DNA from 2 places in the Caballeronia sp. RCC_10 genome. Region 2 is predicted to be linked to the other one. Evidence: riboswitches for the same ligand, from Rfam matches in the RefSeq annotation. Region 2 holds a riboswitch; the other holds the start of a gene.
What was found. A riboswitch is a leader RNA that binds a small molecule or an ion and turns the genes downstream of it on or off. The one in region 2 is predicted to bind cobalamin.
Positions count from the first base shown of each region.

Region 1: another riboswitch for cobalamin. It lies ahead of AB6804_RS03710 (TonB-dependent receptor plug domain-containing protein); the one in region 2 lies ahead of cobG (precorrin-3B synthase).

Region 1 covers NZ_JBFUPT010000001.1:774,514-784,641, reverse strand. The annotation lists gene lgt (prolipoprotein diacylglyceryl transferase) at 1-167, shown strand, start outside; gene AB6804_RS03735 (SIMPL domain-containing protein) at 179-904, opposite strand; gene AB6804_RS03730 (EVE domain-containing protein) at 972-1,442, opposite strand; RNA gene ssrS (6S RNA) at 1,509-1,690, opposite strand; gene AB6804_RS03720 (cell division protein ZapA) at 1,808-2,122, opposite strand; gene AB6804_RS03715 (hypothetical protein) at 2,119-2,508, opposite strand; cobalamin riboswitch at 2,703-3,004, shown strand; gene AB6804_RS03710 (TonB-dependent receptor plug domain-containing protein) at 3,089-4,954, shown strand; gene AB6804_RS03705 (FecCD family ABC transporter permease) at 4,979-5,977, shown strand; gene AB6804_RS03700 (ABC transporter ATP-binding protein) at 5,974-6,750, shown strand; gene cobT (nicotinate-nucleotide--dimethylbenzimidazole phosphoribosyltransferase) at 6,765-7,814, shown strand; gene AB6804_RS03690 (adenosylcobinamide-GDP ribazoletransferase) at 7,811-8,572, shown strand; gene cobC (alpha-ribazole phosphatase family protein) at 8,557-9,126, shown strand; gene AB6804_RS03680 (cobalamin-binding protein) at 9,134-10,015, opposite strand; gene cobD (threonine-phosphate decarboxylase CobD) at 10,012-10,128, opposite strand, start outside.
Region 2 covers NZ_JBFUPT010000004.1:263,584-273,711, forward strand. The annotation lists gene cobN (cobaltochelatase subunit CobN) at 1-2,494, shown strand, start outside; gene AB6804_RS10970 (ATP-binding protein) at 2,515-3,504, shown strand; gene AB6804_RS10975 (VWA domain-containing protein) at 3,618-4,172, shown strand; gene cobJ (precorrin-3B C(17)-methyltransferase) at 4,169-5,797, opposite strand; gene AB6804_RS10985 (precorrin-2 C(20)-methyltransferase) at 5,785-6,513, opposite strand; gene AB6804_RS10990 (precorrin-8X methylmutase) at 6,510-7,136, opposite strand; gene cobG (precorrin-3B synthase) at 7,129-8,343, opposite strand; cobalamin riboswitch at 8,462-8,653, opposite strand; gene cbiE (precorrin-6y C5,15-methyltransferase (decarboxylating) subunit CbiE) at 8,737-9,945, shown strand; gene AB6804_RS11005 (cobalt-precorrin-5B (C(1))-methyltransferase) at 9,977-10,128, shown strand, end outside.

The DNA.
Region 1 (10,128 bases), on a different contig from region 2:
CGCGCTTCACGGTGGAATTCGCACGCGAACCCGACGATTACCTCGGCCTGCTCGCGCTCAATCTTTCGATGGGCCAATGGCTTTCGCTGCCGATGGTCATCGCGGGCATCGTCCTGATGGTGTGGGCGTACAAGCGGCATCGGCGCGTGCCGGCCAACGCCGCCTGAACCAACGGCGTTTAACGCCCCATCTGCACGGAGCCGGATACGTCGACGGTGACCATCGTCGTGCCGGCTTCGAGCGCCATCGGCGCGGCCATCTTTGCATCGGCGTTCATGCCGCGCGCCTGCATCATCATCACCGGACGCGGCGCCACGCCGCTCTGGCCGACGTTCACTTCCCGGATCGTGAAGCTGCTATAGCCGAACGCCTGCGCTGCGGCCTGTGCCTGCTTGCGGAACGAATCGATGGCCTGCGTCGAGAGCTTCTGCGCAGCGGCGCGCTGGGCTTCCGGCGACAGCGAGAACGTGACGTTGCCGACCTGCATCGACGAACTCATCTTGCCCGCGAGCTTCGAGGCCGCCGCGAAGTCATGCGATTCGAGCACGACTTCCGTGCGTCCGCGCCACGCGGATATCTTGCCGTCGCGATCCGTCGACGGATACACGCTGAACGCGCCGCTCTTCGCGGTGACGCCTTCGACGCCCTTCGCTTCGCGCAAGGCGGCCTCGGCACGCTGATTCAGCGTGGTCGTCAGCGATGAAGGATCGGCGGCTTCCTGCTCGTAGAAGAGCATAATGGTGACGACATCCTGCGGCACTTGCGTGCTGGCCTGAGCCGACAGCGAGAGCACGCCCGAAGGCTGCGGATTGGCGATGACCGTCTGCGCAGCGGCAGTGGCCGAGAAGGTGAGCGCGGCGCTCGACATCGCGAGAGCGAGTGCGGCGGCGATTTTCTTGTTCATCATCGAAGGACTCCGGCCTGTAACGTCGCGCGTTTCGCGACGGCTCTTAGGCGGTCCATTCGCGCCCTTAGTTCCGGTCTCCGGCGAGCCGTTCGGTAATAAAGCGCCACTGCGCTTCGGTGACGGGCGTGATGGACAACCGGTTGCCGCGCGCCAGCACTTGCATGTCCGAAAGCGCATCGTGCGCGCGCAATTCGGCAAGCGCAATGAGCGGCGTTTTCCTGACGAAGCTCACGTCGACGAGCAGCCAGCGCGGCGTTTCCTGCGTGGACTTGGGATCGAAGTAGGGGCTCTTGGAATCGAACTGCGTGGGATCGGGATAGGCCGTCGAAGCAACCTTCGCGATGCCCGCGATACCCGGCTCCGGACAGCTCGAATGATAGAAGAGCACGCCGTCGCCAATTTGCATCTGGTCGCGCATGAAGTTGCGCGCCTGATAGTTGCGCACGCCGGTCCACGGCAGGGTTTTCTTCGGCGCGTGCGCGAGATGATCGATGCTCGCTTCGTCCGGTTCGGACTTCATCAGCCAGTAGCGCATGAGGAGAGCGGGAAGAATCGGCGATGCAAATGAAAACGGCATCGGATAAACCGATGCCGTTTGGATAAGGTCCCCGCCTCAGCCGCTAGGCCGGCATCCTGAACCTGGGTTCAAGATTGGTCGCGGTAAGCAACACTTCGGGTACATCAGACTAGTGACGCGCGCGCCCGTGTTACAAGGTTCCGCAACCGTGCCAATGTGACATTGGTTCAAGGAATATATGACCTTGGCGCACCAGGCAGGGAAACCTCACTCTACACCAATCATTTGCCTTGTGCAGCCCCTGCGCCGTGATCGCGCAGTATCTTTTTTTGATTGACACCGCGAGGCTGATTAGATCAGCGCATCATGCAAACGGCTTGCACTCACTGCACTTCATATTGTGCGATGACCGCGCCGAGCTGCTGGTTCATCGAGTGCACCGTGCGGCGGATTTCTTCGGCCGGGAAGGCTTCGCCGTGACGCACGCTTTCCTGCAGCCGAAGCAATTCGGACGCCAGCGACAGCGCGGCCATCACCGCGATGCGATCCGTGCCGCGCACGCTGCTTGCATTGCGGATCTTGTTCATTTCGGCGTCGACGCGGGCGACTGCTTCGCGCAACGCGGCTTCCGTTTGCGGCGAGCACGCAAGGCGATACGGCTGCCCGAGAATGGATACTTCGATTTGCGTGGTCGTCATGCCTTCTCTCCGTGATGATGTTCGCCGTGCATCTCTTCAGCATGCGCATGTTCGGGCTGCGCGTCGCGCGATGCCTGCGATTCGGCGTTGAGAAGGTCGAGCTGATTGTCGCTTTCGGCGTGATGCGTTTTGCCACGCGGCAGCTTCTCGAGGATTGCGTTGAGGCGCACCTGTGCGTCGTCGATCTTCGCGGAGAGCGAGTCGCGCTCGGCTTGCAATGCGTCGCGCTCGCTTCGCACCTGCACGAGCTCGGCCTGAACGCCCGCGTAATCGGCGCGCAATTGTTCGATTTGCGCTTCGAGCGCGAGACGCGCCTGATGGTGGCGCTCGCTGATCTGGATCAGCCGGCCGATGTTTCCTGACAGTGATTCGAGTTCGTTGAGCATGTGCTGCGTCCTCTAAAGACCTGGCATTTTAGCGCGGTTCAAAGCAGCTTCCGATAATTGTCTCGTTTCGAGACGTAACAACCCCGGAACATGCGCGCATCGCGATGCATTTGTGTGTGGAAAGAGCGAGCGTGCGTGTTGATTGCAGGGTGCCGGGCACGGCGCGCGTTCTTGACGGCCCCGATGCCCGCTCCTACACTTGCCGCACTTTTGGTGCTCGCGTCCGCTTCTCTCGCGGATGCAGTCAAACGGGAAACAGGGAGCGAAGTCCACGGCACATGACCGGGACGCGCCAACCTGTGCTGCCCCCGCAACGGTAAGCGACCGCAACGCAAGTTGCAAGTCGTCCCTCGCGCGTTTCTCGCATCGCATCGCACGGTCACTCGCCATGCGGCACGCCCTGCAAGAAACATGTCGACGCCACTGCGCGCCATGCGCGGGAAGGCGGGACGAAGCGTCGCCAGCCCGGATACCGGCCAATCGTCCAGCGCGTCCATGTCATCGGCATAGCGGCGCGCGCGTCGCGCACAGACCTCGCGGGGAGCGGGGCACGCGCCAGCCCCGAACTGGATTCTCAAGCATGGTTTCATCTCCGTCCGGCATGAAGCGTCGCGCCGTTTGCGTGGCATCGTGCGCGGCGTTCAGCGCGCTACTCGTGCAATCTGCTCATGCCGATACCGCCGCGCAAACGCTCGCGCCCGTCGTCGTCACGGCGACGCGCACCGCGCAACCGCTCGCCGATTCGCTCCCGCAAACGTCGCTCTTCGACGAGCAGGACATCGCCGACACCAACGCTCGCGACGTGCTCGGCCTGATCGCGCTCGCGCCCGGCGTACAGGTCACACGAAACGGCGGGCCGGGCGCGAACTCGGGCGTGTACATACGCGGCGCGGCGTCGTCGCAATCGCTCGTGCTGATCGATGGCGTGCGTGTCGAATCGGTATCGCTCGGCGCGGCGCAGCTGTCGCAAATGATGCTCGATCAGACCGGCCGCGTGGAAGTGGTGAACGGCAATGTATCGGCGTTGTATGGATCGAATGCGATCGGCGGCGTCGTGCAAATTTTCACGAAAGAGGGCGATGCCCACCCGCCGCGCTTTCACTTCGAAGCCGAGTACGGCAGCTATCACACGCAGCGTCAATCGGCGGGCGTCGACGGCGCGCTGGATGCCGAGGGCCGCACCACCTTCAGCCTGAACGTGTCCCGCGAAAAGACCGACGGCTTCTCGTCGATCGATCCGGCGCTCGCGCCCGGTGCGAATCCGAACGCGAACGGTTATTTGAACGAAAGCGTCGCCGCGACGCTGCGCCACAAGTTCACCGACAAGTGGGATGCGGGCGTGCGCTTCCTGCAATCGAACGGCGTCGACAGCTTCGACGATGCATACGGCACCCCTGCCGACATCAACAAGACGCACGACCGCGTGCGTTCGGCTTCGGTGTTCGCGAACGGCAGGCTCACCGATCGCTGGACCACGCACTTCACCATCGCGCAGGGGCAGGACCGCGCGAACATCGAGCAGAACGGCGTGTACACGAGCCGATTCAACTCGGAGAATCATCAGTACCTCTGGCAAAACGACTTCAGGCTCACCGATGCCCACAAGCTGCTGTTCGGCTATGAGCATCTCGATCAGTCGCTCGATTCGGATCAACTGAGCGCGCCCGACCGTCACGTCAATTCGGTGTTCGCGGGCTACGTGGGGCGCTTCGGTCGGAGCGAAGTGCAGGCGAACGTGCGGCACGACCAGTACTCCGACTTCGGCGGCGCGAACAGCTACTATCTCGGCTACGCGTACAAGTTCGACGCTCACTGGCGGGCGAGCGCGAGCTATGCGGCGTCGTTCCGCGCACCGAGCTTCGACGACCTCTACTATCCGTTCAGCGGCAATGCGTCGATTCAGCCGGAGCGCAGCCATTCGGTCGAGGCCGCGTTGCAATATGCATCGGACGCAGTGGGCGTGCTGCGGGTGACGGCGTTTCAGACGCGCTATTCGAATCTAATCGACTACGTATCGGACGGCAGCGGCTTCTATATCGCGCAGAACGTGGGACGCGCGAAGGTGCAGGGCGTCGAGGGATCGTGGGCGGGGCACGTGGGCGCTACCGATATCCGCGCGGGCGTCACGTTCCAGAATCCCGTCGACGAGACGAATCACGAAGAACTGACGAGGCGTGCGCGGCGCTTTGCATCGCTGTCGGCGCATCGTTCGATCGGACGCTGGCGCGTGGGCGGCGAGTGGATCGTGAGCGGCGCGCGCAGCGATTACGATTCAACGCTCGCGGGCTATGGCGTCGTGAACCTGTCCGCGCGCTATGACATCACGAAGTCGTGGTACGTGAGCGCGCGCATCGACAATCTGTTCGACCGGGACTATGAACTCGCTTATTCGTACAACACGCCGCGGCGCGGTGCGTACATCACGCTCGGATGGAATCCGTCGTGAGCGTGGCGTCGTCGCTGGTGAACGATGAACGCTAGCCGCGCCGTCTTGATCTGGCTCGCGCTCGGCGCGATGGCGCTCGCCGCGCTCGCGGCATCGCTTGCGCTCGGCAGCGTCAATCTGCCGATGTCGCGTGCGATCGCCGCGCTGCTGCATGCCCGTTCGGCCACGCCCGATATCGCCGATGACATCGTGCTCACCTTGCGTTTGCCGCGCGCCTTGGCGGGGTTTGCGTCGGGTGCGCTGCTCGCGCTCGCCGGCGCGCTGCTGCAAGTGCTGCTGCGCAATCCGCTCGCGGAGCCGTACGTGCTCGGCGTATCCGGCGGCGCGGCGGCGTTCGCGCTGGCCGCGATGCTAGCGTCGATGCCGTGGTGGGGCGTCGATCTCGCCGCGTGCATCGGCGCGTTCGTGTCGATCGTGCTGGTGCTCGGCCTTGCTCGCAGGCACGTGTGGCATGGGGAGCAGGAGGCATCGCCGAGGCTTTTGCTGACGGGCGTCGTGATCGCGGCGGGATGGGGCGCGCTTATCACGCTGATACTCAGCATCGCGCCGGAGAACCGGCTGCGCGGCATGCTCTTCTGGCTCACCGGCGACCTCAACGGCGCAGCGACTCCCTGGCCCGCGATGATTGCGCTGGGCGTGGCGCTTGCCGTGATCGCGCCCGTCGCGCCGCAGCTGAACGTGCTCTTGCGCGGCGATGCCGCCGCGCGGGCGCTCGGCGTGCCGGTCGAACGGTTGCGCCTGCGCGTCTATCTCGTCGCGTCGCTGGCGGCGGCGGCTGCGGTGACGACGGCGGGGACCATCGGCTTCGTCGGGCTGGTCGTGCCGCATCTGCTGCGGCTCGCCTTCGGCAACGATCAGCGCATGCTCGTGCCGGCCGCGCCGCTCGCGGGCGGGCTCGCCGTGATGAGCGCCGATCTCGCCGCGCGCACGATCATCGCGCCGGGGCAGTTGCCGGTCGGCGTCGTGACGGCGCTCGTCGGCGTGCCGATGTTCCTGTGGATGCTGTTGCGCCGCCCGCGATGAACACACTTCATATCGACACGCTCACGCTGCGCGCCGGCGACCGCACCTTGGTCGATGGCCTGAGCGCGACCATCGCGGCGGGCGAAGTGTGGTGCATCGCCGGGCCGAACGGCGCGGGCAAGACGACGCTCATCGGCGTCCTCGCGGGCCTCGCGAAACCGGCGGCGGGCGTCGTATCGCTCGATGGCCGCGCGCTCGCGCAATGGCGCGCGGCGGACCTTGCCCGCCGGCGCGCGCTGATGCCGCAGAGCACGCACGACGCCTTCAGCGCGACCGTGCTCGACACCGTGCTGCTCAACCGCTTCCCTTATCTCACCGGCTGGGGCTGGGAAAGCGACGACGACCGCGCCGCCGCGCACGCCGCGCTCGATGCGCTGGGCCTTGCCGCGTTCGCAACCCGCGACGTGCTGACGCTCTCGGGCGGCGAACGGCAACGCGTGGCGCTTGCCGCCGTGCTGTGCCAGAACGCGCCGCTGCTCTTGCTCGACGAACCGCTCGCGCATCTCGACCTGCATCATCAGATCGACTGCCTGAATGCGCTCGTGAAAGCGGCACGCGATGAACGCCGCGCGGTCGTGCTCTCGTGTCACGACCTGAACCTCGCTCGCCGCTTTGCCACGCATGCGTTATTGCTCGACGGCCAAGGCGGCGCGCAGGGCGGCCTCGTCGCCGATGTGCTCACGGCCGAGCGTGCGAGCGCCGCGTTCGGTTATCCGCTCGCGCTCATCCGCGATGGCGAGCATGAAGCGCTCGTGCCTCGCTTCCCCTCATGACCAAGGAATCGCCCATGTCCATTCCGATGCCTCGCGCGCTCGATCGCGCCATCGAACCCGAACTGCGCCGCATCATCGACATGAAGACGAAGCCGCCGGGCAGCCTCGGGCGGCTTGAACCGCTCGCGCTGCAAATGGGCCTGATACAGCGCACGACGAAGCCGCGCATCGACCGTCCCGCGATGATCGTGTTCGCGGGCGATCACGGCATCGCCGCTGAAGGCGTGAGTCCGTATCCGCAGGAAGTGACGGCGCAGATGGTCGCGAATTTTCTGAGCGGAGGCGCGGCGATCAACGCGTTGTCGCGTTCCGTCGGCATGGCGCTCGAAATCGTCGATGCGGGCGTCGCGACGCCGATACCCATCGATCACGGTTACGAGCGTTTGTCGCTCGGCCTCGGCACGCGCAACTTCGCGCATGAAGCGGCGATGTCGCGCGACACGGCGCTCGAAGCCATCGCGCGGGGCGCGGCGCGCGTGCGGCATCACGCGTCGCTCGGCACGAACGTGATCGGCTTCGGCGAGATGGGGATCGCGAATACATCGGCGGCGGCGTGCCTGATGAGCCGCCTGTGCGCATTGCCGATCGACGAATGTGTCGGACGCGGCACCGGCCTCGACGATCGCGGGCTCGCGCACAAGCGCGACGTGCTGGCCCGCGCGCTCGCGACGCATGCGTCGGGCGGCGATGCGATCGATACGCTCGCCACGTTCGGCGGCTTCGAGATCGCGATGATGACGGGCGCGTACCTCGCCGCAGCCGAGGCGCGCATGACGGTGCTCGTCGATGGCTTCATCGCGAGTTCGGCGTTGCTGGTCGCATCGAAGATCGCGCCGGACGTGCTCGATTACTGCGTGTTCGCGCATGCGTCGAACGAAGCGGGGCATCGGCGCATGCTGGCGCACTTCGACGCCGCGCCGCTGCTGCAACTCGACTTGCGTCTTGGCGAAGGCACGGGCGCGGCGCTCGCGTTGCCGCTTTTGCGCGCGGCCGTCGCGTTCGTCGACGAGATGGCGAGCTTCGATTCGGCGGGCGTATCGAACAAGCAAGACGCGCAGCCATGAGCCGTCCGCTCGACGAGCTGCGTTACTTCTTCACCGCGCTCGGCTACTTCACGCGCGTGCCGGTGCCGCGCTGGGTCGGCTTCGAGCGCGAGTATCTGAACGCGGCGGCGCGCTACTTTCCGCTCGTCGGCGCGATGGTCGGCGGGGTCGCGGCGCTCGTCTACCTCGCGGCGCTATGCGTGTTTCCGGCGGGCGTGGCCGTCTTGCTGTCGATGACCGCGACGCTCGTGCTGACCGGCGCGTTCCACGAAGACGGCCTCGCCGATTGCGCCGATGCCTTCGGCGGCGGCTATACGCGCGACGACGTGCTGCGCATCATGCACGATTCGCGCATCGGCGCATTCGGGGCGATTGCGCTCGTGATCGCGCTGGCGCTCAAGTGGCAGACGCTGGCCGCGTTGCCGCCGATGCGCGCCGCAATGCTGATGATCGCCGCGCACGCCGCGAGCCGCGCGTTCGCGATCAGCTATCTCGTCACGCTCGATTACGTGCGCGCCGAAGGCAAGGCGAAGCCGGTCGCGCAGCGCATGAGCGTCATGTCGCTCGCGCTTGCACTGGCGTTCGGCTTGCCGTGGCTTCTATGGATGGGCTGGCGCTTCGCCTGCGTGACGCTTGTCGTGCTTGCGTCGCTGCGTTTCATCGCGGGGCGCTACTTCGTGCGGCGCATCGGCGGTTATACGGGCGATTGCCTCGGCTGCGCGCAGCAGGTGTTCGAGCTTGCGATCTATCTCACCGGACTGGCATGGATCTCGTACTGATACGTCATCCCGCTGTCGCAATTGATGCGGGCGTGTGCTACGGCCAGACCGATGCGCCGCTTGTTCGCGATGCGCGCGAATCGGCGCGTGACGTGCTCGCGAGGATGCGTGCGCTGCACGTGCCCGATTGCGTCGACGGATGGCATTCGAGTCCTTTGCGCCGCTGTGCATCGCTCGCGGATGCGCTCGGGACTGCTCGCATCGATGCGCGGCTTTCCGAGATGCACTTCGGCGCGTGGGAAGGCTGCGCGTGGGATGACATCGATCGCGCGCTGATCGATGCGTGGGCCGTTGACATCGAGCACGCGCGTCCGCATGGCGGCGAGAGTCTCGCTCAGTTCAGCGCCCGCGTGTTCGCCTGGTTCGACGAGGCATCCGCCGATGCTTCGTCCGCGATGCATGTCGTCGCGCACGCCGGCGTGATGCGGGTGCTGGCGGCGCGTCTGCTTCGGCTCGACTATGCGAGCGTGTTGCAGTGGGCAATCGATTTCGAAGGGATCGTCTGGCTTCGTCGGGCGGGTGAGCGATGGGTCGTCGTGCGGTGGAACGCGTAAGTCGCGCTTATCGCTTCGCCCGCGCCACATCCAGATCGCGACATAACTCGGCCGCTCCGATCGCGATGCGCGGCGTCGGCCGGTTGATGACATCGCCATCGATGCCGAACAGATTGCCGCGCGCGACCGCGGTCATCGATGTCCATCGCTTCCACCGGTCGAGCGCCGGCAGCGCGCGATCCGGCTTCGTTGCGCCGGGCGTCGCGGTCACGATCGCTTCGGGATTGGCCGCGAGCACGGCTTCCGTCGATATCGTCGGCACGCGCGGCGCTTCGGCTGCGAACACGTTCACGCCGCCGCACACGCCGATGACTTCGCTGAACACGTTGTCGCGATTGAGCGTCATCAGCGGATCGTCCCAGACCTGATAGAACACGCGCACCGGCGGCAACGCGGCGTACTTGCCGCGCAGTTGCGCGATATCGCGCGTGAATGCCGTCGATGCCGCGCGCGCACGCTCCTGCGTGCCGAGCAACCCGCCGAATTTGTCGATGCTCGCGGCGATATCCTCGAGACGCTTCGGCTCGCTGTAATAGAGCGGAATGCCGAGCGCCTTCAGGCGATCCATCTGACGCGCGGCGTTGCCGTGCCGCCATACGACGATCAGGTCCGGATGCAGCGCGACGATGCGTTCGAGATCGAGCGCCTTGTTGTCGCCGACACGCGGTATCGCTTGCGCTTCGTTCGGGTAATCGCTGTAACTCACCGTACCGACGATGCGCCCGCCGCCGCCCGCCGCGAACAGCAACTCGGTGAGGTGCGGCGCGAGGCTTACGACCCGCGTCGCCGGGGCGGGCAGCGTGACGGGCGCGCCGGTGTCGTCGGTGACGGTGATCGCGGCGCGGGCGTGCATCGCGATGAACAGGGCGAAGAGCGCGACCAACCTCATGCGCCGATCTCCGCGAGTGCGCGTTCGAGCCGCGCCCAGTCGCCTTCGCTTCCCGGCAAGCCGATGCGCAGGCTCGTCGTCATGCCCGGCCGATCAAAAAGGCGCGTCCACAT
Region 2 (10,128 bases):
TGGCGATGCGCTCATCGCGGCGTTGACGCAAGGCGTGACGAACGATCCGGTCGTGCGCGATCTGCGTCCCGCGCTGCAAAGCCTTTCGCTCGAGGAATATCGTGCTGCGTATGACGCGGTCCCCGCCGATGCGCGCGCGGCACTGGAAGCGACATGGGGCGCACCCGAGCAAGACCCGACGATAAGACGCGGCCGCTTCATGATCGCGGGCTTTCGTTGCGGGGAAATCTTCGTCGGCATTCAGCCTTCGCGTTCGCGTGAACGTAACGACTACGCGAGCTATCACGATGCCGAACTCGTCCCGCCGCATGCTTATCTGGCGTTCTATTTCTGGCTGCGTTCGCGCTTCAATATCGACGCCATCGTGCACGTGGGAAAGCACGGCAATCTCGAATGGCTGCCGGGCAAGAGCGTGGCGTTGTCGGCGTCGTGCTGGCCCGATCTGATTCTCGGCCCGATGCCGCATCTCTATCCGTTCATCGTCAATGATCCGGGCGAGGGCAGTCAGGCGAAGCGGCGCGCGCAGGCGGTCATCATCGATCATCTGATGCCGCCGCTCACGCGCGCTGAGAACTACGGGCCTTTGCAGGACCTCGAACGGCAAGTCGACGAATACTACGAAGCGTTGATGGTCGATGTGCGCCGTGCAAAACTCTTGCGCAAGTCGATACTGCAGAACATCGTCGAACACAGATTGCATGAAGAGCTGGGGCTGGATGCGCCGCGCGACATCGCGGGCGAAGACGCATTGCTCACGCGCGCCGATGCCTACCTATGCGAACTGAAGGAAGCGCAGATACGCGACGGCCTGCATGTGTTCGGCGTATCGCCGGAAGGCGTGCAGCGCCGCGATACCTTGCTTGCATTAGGGCGCTTTCCAGTTGGCGATGGTCAAGGTGCGAACGCGAGCCTCATCACCGCGCTCGCACGCGATCTGCAACTGGGCGATGCCTTCGATCCGCTCGATTCCGACTGGTCCGCATCATGGACGGGCCCGCGCCCTGAAGCATTGCAAGCGGTGAGCAGTGCGCCGTGGCGTCATCATGGCGACACGCGCGAGCGCCTCGAATGTCTTGCGATGCAACTGCTGCAAGACGATGCTCACGCGCCCGGACCACGTACGAAACTCGTGCTTGAACGCCTGAAAAGCGATGTCCTCTCGCGTCTCGATGCCTGCGGACCGCAAGAGCTGATGCAACTCAGGCGCGGTCTCGAAGGACGCTTCGTGCCGCCGGGACCGAGCGGTTCGCCATCACGCGGCAGGCCCGACGTCCTGCCTACCGGTCGCAATTTCTATTCGGTCGATACGCGCGCCTTGCCGACGCAAGCCGCCTGGTCGCTCGGGCTCAAGTCCGCGAACATGCTCGTCGAGCGGCACGTGCAGGACCACGGCGACTATCCGCGTGCGATCGGCTTGTCAGTATGGGGCACGGCGACGATGCGCACAGGAGGTGACGACATCGCTCAGGCATTCGCGCTCATCGGCGTGCGGCCGAAGTGGGCGGCGGGCAGTCATCGCGTGACGGACTTCGAGATCCTGCCCATCTCCATCTTCAATCGTCCGCGCATCGACGTGACCTTGCGGGTATCGGGCTTCTTTCGCGATGCGTTCGCCAATCTCATGCATCTCTTCGACGCGGCGGTGCAGGCCGTTGCCGCACTCGAAGACGAGCCGGACGACGTGAACCCGATTCGCGCACGGATTCTGCGTGAACGCGATGAACTGATCGGCCGTGGTGTCGATGCAACGGAAGCGCGTCGCCGTGCGGGGTGGCGTGTCTTCAGCACGAAGCCCGGTGCATATGGAGCGGGCTTGCAGGAACTGATCGATGCGCGTCAATGGCACACCGACGCCGATCTCTCGGAGGCTTATCAAAGCACGGGCGGTTATGCGTATTCGCAAGGCGGCGACGGCGTCGAAGCGCGCGCGAGCTTCGGCACGCGTCTCTCATCGCTCGATGTGGTGCTGCAAAACCAGGACAATCGCGAACACGACATTCTCGATTCGAACGACTATCACCAGTTTCAGGGCGGCATGGTGGCGGCAGTGCGTTATCTGTCCGGCCTGCAGCCGCAGGCGTACAACGCCGATCACAGCAACCCGGCGGCGCCGCGCGTTCGTACGCTGAACGAAGAAATTGCGCGCGTGGTGCGTGCGCGCGTTGTCAATCCGAAATGGATCGATGGCGTCAAGCGACACGGCTACAAGGGCGCATCGGAACTGGCCGCAACGGTCGATTATCTATTCGGCTACGACGCCACGGCGCGCGTCGTGTCCGATCATCAATATGCGCTCGTCACCGATGCCTATGTGAACGATGCCGGCACGCGCGACTTCATCGCCCGTCACAACCCGCACGCGTTGCAGTCGATCTGCGAGCGTTTGCTCGAAGCGATGGAGCGCGGCTTGTGGCAAGCGCCGGGCGACTATCGCGAGGCGGTGACGCAGCATCTGCTCGATGTCGAGCAGCAACTCGAGAGCCGACAGATTTGAACGAAACCTCTTCATTTCCAGTGTTTCCTTTCACCGCGCTCGTCGGACAGGCGCCGTTGCAGCAGGCTTTGCTGCTCGCGGCCGTCGATCCGTCGCTTGGCGGCGTGCTCGTCAGCGGGCCGCGCGGCACCGCGAAATCAACGGCGGCGCGCGCGCTCGCGGAGCTTCTGCCCGAAGGGCGGCTCGTGACCTTGCCGCTCGGCGCAAGCGAGGAACAGTTGATCGGCACGCTCGATATCCAGACTGCGTTGCGCGACGGCGGCGTGAAGTTCTCGCCGGGCCTTCTGGCGAAGGCGCATCGCGGCGTGCTGTATGTCGACGAAGTGAACCTGTTGCCGAATCCGCTCGTCGATCAGTTGCTCGATGTGGCGGCGAGCGGCGTGAACATCATCGAACGCGACGGCATTTCGCACCGGCATGATGCACGCTTCGTTCTTATCGGGACGATGAACCCGGAAGAAGGCGAACTGCGTCCGCAATTGCTGGACCGCTTCGGGCTCGCGGTGGAACTGGACAATTGTTTCGATGCGAACGTGCGGCAGAGAATCGTCAAGTCGCGTCTTGCATTCGATACGGACCCCGAAGCATTTCGTGTGATCCATGCGGACAATCAGGCTGCGCTCGGCGAACGTATCGATGCTGCCCGCGCCGCGCTGAACGACTACGATTTCGACGATGCCGTTCATGCGCGCGTCAGCGAGCTTTGTATCGCCGCGCAAGTGGATGGCCTTCGCGCGGACCTCGTGATGCTACGCGCGGCGCGTGCGCTCGCGGCGCTCGAAGGCGCGCATCGCGTCGAGACGAAGCATGTCGAGTGCGTGGCCGAAGCCGTGTTGCGTCATCGGCGCCGTGAGCAGGACGCGCCGTCGCAGAGATCGCCGCATGAAATGCCGCCTCGTCAGGCAAACGGCGCGAGCGCACAGGATGGCGAATGGGGCTATGTGCCGCCCGAACCGGTTGGCGCCGCGAAGATCAAGCAAGTCAGGCCGCTCGCCGAAAAAAAAGCCTGAGCCATCGAAGGCTCGACGCCGATGCGCAAGCGCATCGTCTTCGATGGCAGGATGCGCGTTCGCGGGGCCGCTACGCTGCGCACGATGGCGCGGACAGCGCACGCATCGACTGGATGGCGACGCTGCGGGCGAAGCGCGCCGCGCCTTTTCATGCGGCACATATGCGCTTTCGCCGCACCGATGGCGACGCGAGCGCGCTGCATTGCTTCGTGCTCGATTGTTCCGGCTCGATGCTAGGCGGCGAGCGTCTCGCACGCGCCAAAGGCATGTTGATCGCGCTGTTCGACCGCGCTTATCGCGAGCGCGCTGAAGTCGCGCTGGTGTGCTTCGGCGGTGGACGCGCCGAAGTGCGCCGTCAGCCGGGCGCGGCGCATTGGTTCAACGAGCGATGGATTGCGCCGATCGGCGGCGGAGGCGGTACGCCGCTCACGCTCGGCATGGCGAGCGCGGCAACGGTGCTTGCGCGCGCCGCACGGCGCAGGCCCAATCAGCGCCGCTGGCTATGGCTGCTGACCGATGGCCGCGTGAACGAGCGGCCCGCCGCGCCTTCCTTTGCAGATCGCATCATCGTCGTGAATTTCGAGGATGGACTCGTGCGTGTCGGCGGGGCGGAGGCGTTGGCGGTGTCGTGGCGAGCGCAATGCGTATCGGCGGATGCGCTGCTTTAATACCAGCGCGGCGTATAGACCCAGTTGCCGAACGTGCGTGTTCGCGATGAACCGACGATCACCATCGTGCGCATATCGACGAGGCCGCCGTGCAGCTCGCCCAGCGTAACCGTGCGAATCGTTTCGGCGGGACGCCCCACGTCGCGGCCGAGCACGACGGGCGTCGCTGCGTCGCGATACTGCCGCACGATGCTCATCGCGCGATCGAACTGCGAGGGCCGCGCCTTCGATAGCGGGTTGTAGAACGCCATCACGAGATCGGCTTCGCACGCATGTGTGATGCGTTTCTCGATCACGTCCCAAGGCTTCAGGTTGTCCGATAGCGACAGCACGCAGAAGTCGTGGCCGAGCGGTGCGCCCGCGCGTGCGGCCGTCGCTAGGGACGCGGATACGCCCGGTAAAATGATCAGCTTGACCGCGTTCCATTCAGGATGCGCCGCGCGGCCTTCGTCCAATGCTTCGAGCACGGCGGCGGCCATCGCGAATACGCCCGGATCGCCCGATGAAACGACAACCACGTTGCGTCCGGCGCTCGCGAGTTCGAAAGCATGGCGCGCGCGTTGCAACTCTTCGCGGTTGTCGCTCATATGCACGCACTGATCGGCGCGATACGGTCTCGCCATGCGCAGATACGTTTCATAGCCGAGCACGTCCTGCGCGGCGATGAGCGCGGCCTTCGATGCGGGCGTCATCAGATCCGCTTTGCCGGGGCCCAGACCGATTACGGTCAGCGTGCCGCGGGCGCGGCCAATGGTTTGCACATCGACAGGGCCGTCCGCCACGGTAATGCCGATGTCTCGCGAAGGCATCGCGTCGCTGAAACGCAGCGGCACGTTGAGTGCGCTGGCGGCATCGGCGAGGGCATCGCAAGTCATCGCGTGCGTCGGCGCGACGAGTGCTGCGAGCGCAAGCGGCGACAAGCGGTGTGCTTGCAACGCATCACGCACGCGTTCTGCGACTGGACCGCTTACGTCATGCACCCACGCCACCACGCAGCGCGGGTGAATCACGAGCGCGTCGTTGTGTTCATCGATATGTGGCGTGACGCGCACCGCCAGGCGCGCATCCGCATTGCGCGGAAGATCGGCGTGATCGAGCCAGGGTGCATGACCTTCTATGCGCGTCGTTTCGCCCGCGAGCAAGTCTGATACGAAGCGCTTGCCGCGCTCGATATCGGCCAGCGCATATCCTTCCGGCGGCGCAAGCAGGCATGTGCCGAAGCGCAATTCGCCGCTTGTCGTGATCGCAGGTTTTACGTCGAGCGCAGCAGCGATTTCTTTGGCAAGCACGTTGACGCCGCTCATGCCGCCGAGGAGCGGCACTACCGCGCTACCGTCCTGCGCGATGGCCAGCACGGGCGGTTCGGCTTGCTTGTCGCTCAGGCAGGGCGCAAGTGCACGAATCACGATCCCCGCGGCACATAGCGCGACAATCGGCGTGTCGGCTGCATAGAGCGAACGCAGGTGCGCGCCGAAATTCTCGTAAGCGAGATCAGCGTCCACGCGGCCCGCAAGACCATGCACGAGCGATCCGGCATATTGCGCCTGAATGCGCCGGGCAGTGTGCATCGCGCTCTCACCGAGCACGACGATGGCAAGCGTCGAATGCGTCTTCACGCCTGCCATTTTTTCCCCGGCACGACGAGCAGCGAGAAATAAGGCGACGCCATCGGATCGACTTCATCGAGCGGGACGATGCGTTGATTCGCCATCGTCGCGCGTTCGACATAAAGCGCGCGCTTGTCGAGCCCGAGTTCGATCAGGACGCGGCGCACTTTCTCGAAGTTGCGTCCGAGTTTCATGACGACGGCCGCATCCGACGATTCGAGCTTGCGCCGAAGTTCCTCTTCAGGCAGCACGCCCGAAAGGACGCTGAGACTTTGATTGCGATACACGAGCGGCGCGCCCAGCACCGATACGCCGCCGAGCATCGAGCACACGCCGGGGACCACATGCGCGTCGAAGCGTCCGGCCAGGCGGTCGTGCAGATACATGTACGAGCCGTAGAAAAAGGGATCGCCTTCGCAGATTACCGCGACATCGCGCCCCGCTTCGAGATGATCGGCGATGGCGAGCGCGGATTCATCGTAGAACGCGCTGATGATGGTTTCGTAGCAAAGCGGCGGTTCGAGCGCTTCCGTCGTGACCGGATAGACGAGCGGCAGGCGCGTTTGTGTATCGTCGAGATGCGACTCAATGATGCCGAACGCATTGCCTTTCTTTCCCTTCGCGACGAAATAGGCAACGACCGGCGCGGACTTCAGCAGCCGCAGCGCCTTGACCGTGATGAGTTCGGGATCGCCCGGACCGACGCCTAGGCCATATAGCCGTCCGCTCATCATTCGGTCTCCGAAGCAAGTGCGTTCACTGCGGCGGCGGCCATTGCGCTTCCGCCGCGCCGTCCGAGCAAGGCGACGTAAGGCACGCCGCGGCTGTCGGACGCAAGCAGCGCCTTGGATTCCGCCGCGCCGATGAAACCAACCGGAAAGCCCAGAATGAGCGCGGGTTTCGGTGCGCCGTCATCGATCATGTCGAGCAAATGAAAGAGGGCGGTCGGCGCATTGCCGATCGCGACGATCGCGCCTTCCAGATGCGACCGCCATAGCTCGAGCGCGGCGGCGGATCGCGTGTTGTTCATCGCACGGGCGCGTTCGGGCACGGATGGATCGCCAAGCGTGCAGATCACGCGGTTGTCGGCGGGAAGGCGTGCGCGCGTGATGCCTTCCGCGACCATGCGTGCATCGCAGAGAATGGGTGCGCCCGCAGCAAGCGCCGCGCGGCCCGCATCGCCTGCGCCGGGGGAAAAACGCAAGTTATCGACGATATCGGTCATGCCGCACGCATGGATCAAACGCACGGCGAGCTTCTCGATATCGGAAGGAATGGCGCTCAGGTTGGCTTCGGCGCGAATCGTCGCAAACGACTGACGATAGATTTCGGCGCCGTCGCGAATGTAGTCAAGCATCGGCATGGCTCCGGGCAAGCCATGCGGCCGCCTCTTCGATGGAAAGATCGTGCGCGACGCACTGCGCCTGCTGATGCACGTCATAGCGGCCGGTTCCGACCGCGAACAGCGTTACTTCAACCGGATGCGCCGCCGCGCACGAACGATCGCAACCGCTCAAGTGCACGTGTGTATCCGGCGGCAACAGCGGCGCGAGGCGGTGCGCATCGGCTTTGGTGTCGGCGTGGCTTTTCCCGCAGCCGGCCGATCCTGTACATGCGATGAGTCGCGCAAGCGGATGGCGCGGGTCGGTGACGAGGCCGAGCGCATCGACGCGATTGATCACGTATTGCGTGTCCTGCATTGCGACGCCGGGAAGCACTACACTTTGCCACGGCGTGAAAGTGAGCCGCCCCTGCGCATGCGATGACGCAAGATCAGCAAGCGCGTCGAGCGTCGCCGCGTCCAGACGGCCAAGCGGCGGTTGCGCGCCGACGTACCATGCATCGTGTTCGGGCATTGCGTGTGCGCCCAGACGCAGCGACGCATCGGACGGCGCACGTCGCCATGTCGTGCATGCGGCATCGAAGGAAAGCGCATCGAGAAAGCGCGCAACGCCGATGCGTGCAAGCACCTCGCGCATGCGATGTTCTTGCTGCGTAGCCTGTGCCAGAAACGCATGCAGCACTGCAATAACGAAACGCACGGCATCATCGCGTGCAATGCTGCCAAGCGCGGGAGCATGTTCGACGCGATGCGGCATCGACCCTGCAAAACCGAACGCAAAACGCGCGCCGCCATCGAGTGCGGAGAGCCACACATCATGCGTATGGTCGAGCATGGTGAGCGATTCGCCGCCATCCAGTTGAAGCGAAAACTTCGGCGATAACGCGTGCAGCGCGGCATCGTTCTGCATCGCGGCAATGATGCTGGCGGCGAGCGTGCGCGTCGCGTCGTTGGCGAGCGGGCTTAGCATGACGTTGCGGATATCGTCGCCGCCTTCCGCTTGCGGACCGAGGCCGGCGTTCAAGGCGCTATCGATGAGTTCCGCGTGGGCATCGTCGCGGATGCCGCGCAGTTGCAGATTGGCGCGGTTCGTCACGTCGATGACGCCCGAACCGCAACGCACGGCGGCGCGTGCAACCGCATGTGCTGCATGCGCGCTCAGTTCGCCGCCGATGAGACGCAAGCGGGCGAGGCCGCCGTCTCGTGCGGGCACGATGCGCATGAGGCCGGGACAAGCCGATGGCCGCGATGTTGAAGAATGTGCGTTCAAATGCGTGACGGATGCGGTATCGCGCCATGAACAGACCGGTACACCCCGCCCGGCAGGCTCGCGCGAAATAAGCGTTGATTCTGGCGTCGGCAGGTCTCTTGGCTGGCAGGTCGCCATCCGCGCCGGCCTTCCCGGTATAAACCAGTGGCAGTGGAGCGCGGACTCGCTGCGTACAATTGCGGGGGCAGCCACAGTTTTGCTGTGTTCCCTGTTAGGCCCTTCAGGTTTTACCCTGGCAGGCACCGACGGACGTTGTATTATGCCCGCTTTTATCGACCATCAGACCGCTTCGTGCATGCAGTTTTCTCGTGATGCGCGCGGCGAACCGCAAGGAGGGAACGGCGCATGTCGACCTGGCTGACCGTGGTGGGTATCGGCGAGGACGGCTGGCATGGCCTGAGCCGCGCGGCACGTCGCGCGCTCATCGAAGCCGGTTCGATCCACGGTGGCGAGCGTCATCTCGCGCTTCTGCCCGCACGCATTCCGGCGCGCCGCGTGCCGTGGCCCAAACCGTTTTCCATCGATGCCGTGCTCGCGGAACGCACGCGCGGCACGCGAGTATGCGTGCTCGCAAGCGGCGATCCGATGCACTTCGGCGTCGGCGCCACGCTTGCACGCGAGCTTTCGCCCGACGAAATGCGCGTGATTCCCGCGCCTTCCTCGCTATCGCTCGCAGCGGCGCGTCTCCACTGGGCGTTGCAGGATGCACAGTGCGTATCGCTCGTCGGGCGTCCGGTCGCTGAACTGCTCGCCCATACGTTTCGCGGCGCGCGGCTTCTCGTCCTGAGCGCCGATGGCTCGACGCCCGCGGCTATCGCATCGTTGCTGACCGTGCATGGCTTCGGCGCGAGCCGCATGAGCGTGTTCGAGCACCTTGGCGGTATCGGCGAGCGCCGCATCGACGAACGTGCGGACGATTGGCGCGAGCCGCAAGTCGCTGCGCTCAATCTCGTGGCGATCGAATGCAGGACGCACGCAGGCCACGCCGGCCCGCCGCTCACGCCCGGTCTGCCCGACGAAGCCTATCGTCACGATGGCCAGCTCACCAAGCGCGATGTGCGCGCCATCACGCTCGCGCGTCTTGCGCCGCAGCCCGGCGAGTTGCTATGGGATGTGGGCGCGGGCTGCGGTTCGATCGGCATCGAATGGATGCGCGCGCATCCGGCGTGCCGCGCGATTGCGATCGAAGCAAATGAAGGGCGGCAGCGTCTCATCGAGCACAACCGCGATGCGCTCGGCGTGCCGACGCTTAGGCTCGTGAAGGGCGAAGCGCCCGCCGCGCTGAATGGCCTTCCCGCACCGGATGCGGTATTCGTCGGCGGAGGGGCGACCGCGCCCGGCGTGCTCGATGCCTGCTGGTCGCGTCTGCGTCAGGGCGGTCGTCTCATCGTCAACGCGGTGACGTTGCAGAGCGAAGCGGCGCTCGTCCACTGGCGGGCGCGGCATGGCGGCGAACTGACGCGCGTGAGCGTCGCGCACGCCGAGCCGCTCGGCAGCTTCGATACGTGGCGGCAAGCGTTGCCGATCACCTTGCTGCATGTTGCAAAGTCGTGAGCGTTCCTAACTATATCGTTCCATTCGACGCATGCGCGACGAAACGCCCGACACCCCCGCGCCGCTGAGAAGCGGCTATACCACCGGAAGCTGCGCGACCGTAACGAGTCTCGCGGCTGCGCGTCTCTTGTTGACGGGCGAAGCGAGCGAACGCGCCGAGATCCTGTTGCCACGGGGCCAGCA